2 linked regions of the Actinoalloteichus hymeniacidonis genome follow. Each later gene encodes a partner of the first gene's protein in a complex. Links are inferred from orthologs where the notes say so. Each region holds a gene or a part of one and is shown on either strand. Other genes may lie near its edges. The genes, in order: BKA25_RS26130 and BKA25_RS10125.

Region 1 (3,180 bases):
CCCGGCCGACTACCAGACCTTGCAGGACGGCGGCAACAAGGTCGAGATCCGCGACCCGTTCAACATCCTCTACCTGGGCATCTCCCAGAAGGAGAACGAGGCGCTGCGTGACGTGCGCGTCCGCAAGGCCCTCGCGCACGCCATCGACCGCGAAGAGCTCGTCACCTCGACGATGCCCGCCGGTGCCGAGGTCGCGACCCAGTTCTACCCGGAGTCGGTCGAGGGCTACGCCGACGACGTCGAGACCTACGCGTACGACCCGGAGCTCGCCGAGGAGCTGCTCGCGGAGGCAGGCGCCTCCGACCTGACGGTGGAGTTCCACTGGCCGACCGAGGTCACCCGGCCGTACATGCCGAACCCGCAGACCATCTTCAACGCGATCTCCGAGGACCTCGAGGCCGTCGGCATCACCGTCGAAGCGGTCAGCACCTCGTGGAACGGTGGTTACACCGAGCGCACCAACCAGGGTGACGCCCAGCTGTTCCTGCTCGGTTGGACCGGCGACTACAACACCGCCGACAACTTCATCGGCACCTTCTTCACCGAGACCGAGGGCCAGTTCTTCACCGGTGAGTCCGAGGGCGGCGAGGAGCTGTCCGAGGCGCTGCAGGAGGCCGACGCCGAGCCGGACGACGAGATTCGTGCCGGTCTCTACGAGGACATCAACCGCAACATGCTGTCCGACTGGATGCCCTCGATCCCGCTGTCGCACTCGCCGCCCGCGATCGTGGTGGGCCCGAACGTCGAGGGCCTGGTCACCAGCCCCCTCACGGCGGAGGAGTTCAACACCATCACCGTGACCGAAGAGTAGGGCGTAAGAGACCCGACTCGACTCGAATCCCACCACCAAAGGCGAACGCGTGCTCCGATACACCGTTCGGCGATTGGCCCAGATGGTGCTGGTCGTCGCTGTGCTCTCGGTGCTGCTGTTCGGTTGGCTTCGGATACTCCCAGGAGGGCCGGTCTCGGCCCTCCTGGGAGACCGTTCCACCCCCGAATCCGCAGCGCAGTTGCGAGCCGAGCTGGGCTTGGACCAGCCGATCTTCGTGCAGTACTTCAGCTTCTTGGAACGTGCTCTCACCGGGAACTTCGGCACCTCGACCGGGGTGCAGCGCGGAGTTCCCGCGATGGAGGTGTTCCTCCAGCGCTTCCCGGCGACCCTCGAGTTGTCGATCTTCGCGATCCTGATCGCGATCGCCGTCGGCGTCCCGCTGGGCTACCTGGCCGCGCGGCGGCGAGGCGGTTGGCTGGACAACCTGAGCATCGGCTGGTCGCTGGTCGGCATCGCCGTCCCGGTCTTCTTCCTGGCCTTCCTGTTCAAGTGGATCTTCGCCGTCGAACTGGGCTGGCTGCCCGCCTCCGGTAGGCAGAGCACCGGGCTGGATGCCACCAGAATCACCGGCTTCTACATCCTCGACGGCCTGATGACCAGGGAATGGGATGCGGCCTGGGATGCCGTGCTGCACCTGATCCTGCCCGCGATCGCGCTGTCGACCATCCCGTTCGCCGTGATCTTCCGCATCACCCGCGCCGCCGTGCTGGACGTGTTGGACGAGGACTACGTCCGCACCGCCAAGTCCAAGGGCCTGGCCGGTTCGGTGATCCGGCGGCGGCACGTACTACGCAACGCGATGCTCCCGGTGGTCACCACCATCGGTCTCCAGACCGGTGCGCTGCTCTCCGGGGCGGTGCTCACCGAACGGGTGTTCAACATCTCCGGGCTGGGACAAGCGCTGGCGTTGGGCTTCGAACGTAAGGACTTTCCGGTGTTGCAGGTCGTGATCATCGCCGCGGCGATGGTGTACGTCCTGGTGAACCTGGTGGTCGATCTGTCGTACGCGGCGATCGATCCCCGGATCAGGACGCGGTGATGGCGATAGGCAACGCTCGCAAGGAGCGCATCGACGCCGTGGCCGAGACGGCCGCAGCGGACTCGGGCACCAGCCTGCTGGCCTCCGCTTGGCGCAGACTCCGCCGCAGCCCGACCTTCCTGGTCGGCGTGACCATCATCGGTCTGTTCGTGCTGTTGGCGCTGTTGGCGCCATTCCTCGCACCGCACGACCCTGGCACCCGGATGCTTGCCGACCAGGTGTCGGCGGCCACCAACAGCATTCCGCCCGCGCAGGAGGGCCACCCGCTCGGCGGCGACCAGAACGGTCGCGACCTGCTCTCGCGGTTGCTGCTGGGTTCGCAGCAGACCCTGTTGGTCGCGCTGTTCGCCACCCTGATCGGGCTCGGCGGCGGGCTCACCCTCGGCACCCTGGCCGGTGCCTTCGGCGGCTGGGTCGACTCGTTCGTCATGCGGATGGTCGACGTGATGCTGTCGGTCCCGTCCCTGCTGCTGGCCGTGTCGATCGGCGCCCTGTTCGCGGGGCAGACTCAATTCACCGTGATCCTGGCGGTGGCGATCGTGCAGATCCCGGTCTTCGCCCGGTTGCTGCGGGGCGCGATGCTCGCGCAGCGCTCCAGCGACCACGTGTTGGCGGCCAAGGCACTGGGTGTTCGTCGAGGCGCGATCGTGTTCCGGCACATGCTGCCCAACGCACTCGGCCCGGTCATCGTGCAGGCCACCCTGGTGTTGGCGGTCGCGATCATCGACGCCGCCGCCCTATCCTTCCTGGGTCTCGGCGCCGCCAACGACGCGATCCCCGAGTGGGGTCAGATGCTCGGTGGCGCGCAGACGATCATCGATTCACATCCACACCTGGCGTTCTATCCAGCGAGCTGCATCATCCTGGTGGCGCTCGGCTTCACCCTCGTCGGTGAGTCGATGCGGGACGCGCTTGACCCGAAGAGGCGGCGATAAGGATGGCTCTCCTCGAAGTTCGCGATCTCTCGGTCGTCTTCGAACGCAAGGGCGAGAAGCCCTTCACCGCGGTCGACGGCATCAGCTTCGATGTGGAACCCGGCCAGACGGTCGGCCTGGTCGGCGAGTCCGGTTGCGGTAAGTCCGTGACCTCGCTGGCCATCATGGGTCTGCTGCCCCAGCACGGGGCCAAGGTCGGCGGCACCGTCGAATTCGAGGGCACCGACCTGCTCAAGCTCAACGGCAAGCAGATGGACGAACGCCGTGGCCGGGACCTCGGGATGGTGTTCCAGGACCCGCTGTCCTCGTTGAACCCGGTGGTCTCCATCGGCCTGCAGGTCACCGAGGTGCTGGAGCGGCATCGCGGCATGTCC
Region 2 (3,308 bases), 3.8 Mb from region 1 along the record:
GTCGGGTCGGATCGACCCGAACAACAACATCAGGAACTTCTACGAGACCGGTGCGGGCAGCAACTACGCGGGCTACAACTCGGCCGAGGTCGACGATCTGCTCGCGGCGGCCACCGCCACCGACGACGTGGCCGAGCGCACCGAGCTCTACGGCGAGATCGTGCGGATCATCCATCGGGACAACCCGGTCGTCTACCTGTACCGCCAGCGCAACCTCACCGCGCACCGCTCCGAGCTCGGCGGCGTGGAGGTCTACGCCGACGGAGTGGTCCGGCTGGGCCGCGCGGGCTTCCTGATCGAGGAGGGCTGACGTGGGGCGCTACCTGTTCACCCGGACCTGGCAGTCGCTGATCACGCTGCTGTTGGCCTCCCTGGTGGTCTTCCTCGGCGTTCGGGCGCTACCGGGCGACCCGGCGCTGGCCATGGCGGGCGAGGAGGCCGATCCGGCGCAGCTGGCGGCCGTTCGCGCCGATCTCGGCCTCGATCAGCCGGTGCTCGTGCAGTACTGGCGGTTCCTGACCAATGCCCTGCGCGGCGACTTCGGCGATTCGGTCCGCACCGGGACACCGGTGACCGAGATGATCGGCACCACCCTGCCCGTGACGATCCAGCTGTCGGTCTACGCGCTGGTGGTGGCCGTCCTGTTCGGCATGGTGGCCGGCGTGGTGGCCGCGGTGTTCCGGGGTCGGTGGCCGGAATGGACCGCCAACGGGTTCGCGCTGGTCGCCCTGTCGGTACCCAACTTCTGGTTGGGCATCCTGGCGATCCTCTACCTCGCCGTCGGCCTCGGTTGGTTCCCCGCCTCCGGCTATGTCTCGCCCTTCGAGGACCCGTTGCGCGGGCTGCTGCATCTGACACTGCCCGCGATCATCCTGGGCACCGCCATCGCGGGTGTGGTCATGCGGCAGACCCGTGCCTCGATGTTGGAGACCCTGAGCGCCGACTATGTGCGCACGGCCAGGGCGAAGGGGTTGGGACGCGGCACCGTGTTGGTGCGGTACGCGTTGCGGAACAGCCTGATCACCGTCGTCACGATCGTGGGACTGCAGCTCGGCGGGCTGATCTCGGGGGCGGTGGTCACCGAGCGCATCTTCGGACTGCCCGGCTTCGGAAAACTCACCCTCGACTCGGTGTTCAGCCGGGACTACCCGGTGATCCAGGCGGTGGTGCTCGTGGTCACGGCCGCCTACATCCTGATCAATCTCGCCGTCGATGTGCTCTACACCCTGATCGACCCACGGATCCGAGTAGGAGGTAAGGCCTGATGTCCACCGCTGCCGAGCCCGTGCACGTCGACCTCGCCAGGACCCGAGGTCGAGTGTGGCGTGAACTGCTGCGCAACCCGCTGGGCATCACCGGCGGGATCCTGCTGCTGTTGGTCGTCCTGGCCGCAGTCCTCGCACCCTGGATCGCGCCCTATCCCCCCGCCGAGGTGCATTTCGACGCGCCATTCCAACGGCCGCTGACCATCGGATACGCCCTGGGCACCGATGATCTCGGTCGGGACATCCTCTCCAGGATCCTGCACGGTGCCCGCACCTCGCTGCAGGTGGGCGGGCTGTCCGTGCTGCTCGCCGTCGTGATCGGCACCCCGCTGGGCCTGCTGGCCGGTTATTGGCCGGTGCTCGATGCGGTCGTGTCGCGGTTGACCGACCTGATGCTGGCCTTCCCGTTCCTCATCCTGGCCGTCGGCTTGGCGGCCATCAACGGCCCGAGCCTGACCAATGCGGCGATCGCGCTGGGCATCGCCCAGATCCCCACCATGATCCGGGTGGTACGCGCCGAGACACTGCGGTTCAAGGGTAAGGACTTCGTGCTCGCGGCCAAGGGGCTCGACGCCTCCGGCGGCCGGATCCTCGGCCAGCACATCCTGCCGAACGCGACCTCGGCGATCATCGTGCAGGCCACGGTGATCATGCCGATCGCGGTTATCGGCGAGGCGACGTTGTCCTTCCTCGGACTCGGTATCCAACCACCGACGCCCAGCCTGGGAGTGATGCTCTCCGACGCCCAGCAGTACCTGGTGCGCAGCCCGACGGCGGCGATCTTCCCGGGCCTGGTAATCCTGCTGATCTGTCTCGGATTCAACTTGTTCGGCGACGCACTACGCGACGCACTCGACCCGACCACTCGACGCTGAGGATCTTCCTGTGAGTTTCGTACCCCCTCCCGCGATGACCAGCAGACCGACGTTGCAGGGCACCTTCGGAATGGCCGCGACCACGCACTGGACCGCGTCCGCCACCGCCTCGGCGGTGCTGGAGCGCGGCGGCAACGCCTTCGACGCCGTGGTCGCCGCCGGGTTCGTACTGCACATCGTGGAACCGCACCTGAACGGGCCGGGCGGCGATCTGACCGGCGTCTTCGCCACCGCAGCCGACCCGACCCCGAAGGTCCTCGTCGGGCAGGGCCCCGCGCCGCAGGGCGCCACCGTGGAGCACTTCCGCGCCGAGGGGCTCGACCTGGTTCCGGGGGCAGGCGCGCTGGCCGCCGCCGTGCCCGGCGCCGTCGACGCGTGGTTCGTTCTGCTGCGCGACCACGGAACGTGGGAGTTGGCCGACGTCCTGGAGTTCGCGATCGGCTACGCGCGCAACGGTCACCCGGTGCTGCCGAGGGTGTGCAACACCATCGCCGAGGTCAACGAACTGTTCACCGAGCACTGGCCGAGCTCCGCCGACCTGTGGGCCCCCGAGGGCAGGCTCCCGCAACCCGGCGAGCTGGTCCGACTGCCCGCCTACGCCGAGGTGCTCGACCGGCTGGTCGCCGCAGGGGCCGACGCAGCCGACCGGGAGGGTCGGATCGAGGCGGCGCGGACCGCCTGGCGGGAGGGCTTCGTCGCCGAGGCCATCGAGGAGTTCGTCAAGACCCCGCATCGACACGCCTCGGGCACCGACCACGCCGGGGTGATCACCGCAGCCGACCTGACCGGTTTCTCGGCCGGTTACGAGGACGCGGTGACCCTGGAGTTCCGGGGGCACACCATCGCCAAGACCGGCTTCTGGGGCCAGGGCCCGGCGCTGTTGCAGACGCTGGCGATCCTGGAGGGCTTCGAGGACTCCGAGATCGACCCGAGCACCTCCGCCGGTGCGCACCGCATCGTCGAGGCGATGAAGCTCGCCCTGGCCGACCGGGACGCCTACTACGGCGACGGCGAGGGGGATCTCGCCCCGCCCGCCGCCACGCTGCTCTCCGCCGAGTACGCCGCCCAGCGGCGCGCGCAGATCGGCCAGACCGCCTCGGCGGAGCTGCGTCCCGGTGTGTTGGCCGACCGCACCGCCTTCCAACCGCCGCTGCGTATCACCTACGAC

The links.
Region 2: the proteins of BKA25_RS26130 (region 1) and BKA25_RS10125 are in contact, whole or in part, in a cryo-EM structure (PDB 8Z1Y), measured with the Escherichia coli proteins. The link is inferred for Actinoalloteichus hymeniacidonis from one-to-one orthologs.

What each region holds. Positions count from the first base shown.
Region 1 is NZ_JACHIS010000001.1:6,092,615-6,095,794, reverse strand. The notes cover bases 1-2,865. They hold BKA25_RS26130 (ABC transporter permease), read left to right. Parts: upstream 1-860; coding sequence 861-1,871; downstream 1,872-2,865. Other genes in these bases: BKA25_RS26120 (ABC transporter ATP-binding protein), read left to right, coding at 2,809-2,865; BKA25_RS26125 (ABC transporter permease), read left to right, coding at 1,871-2,806; BKA25_RS26135 (ABC transporter substrate-binding protein), read left to right, coding at 1-811. Also shown: more of BKA25_RS26120, read left to right, coding at 2,866-3,180. UniProt on the Escherichia coli protein: Part of the ABC transporter DppABCDF involved in dipeptide transport. Responsible for the translocation of the substrate across the membrane.
Region 2 is NZ_JACHIS010000001.1:2,297,944-2,301,251, reverse strand. What follows is about bases 210-3,202. They hold BKA25_RS10125 (ABC transporter permease), read left to right. Parts: upstream 210-1,264; coding sequence 1,265-2,140; downstream 2,141-3,202. Other genes in these bases: BKA25_RS10120 (gamma-glutamyltransferase family protein), read left to right, coding at 2,175-3,202; BKA25_RS10130 (ABC transporter permease), read left to right, coding at 312-1,265; BKA25_RS10135 (ABC transporter substrate-binding protein), read left to right, coding at 210-310. Outside these bases: more of BKA25_RS10135, read left to right, coding at 1-209; more of BKA25_RS10120, read left to right, coding at 3,203-3,308. UniProt on the Escherichia coli protein: Part of the ABC transporter DppABCDF involved in dipeptide transport. Responsible for the translocation of the substrate across the membrane.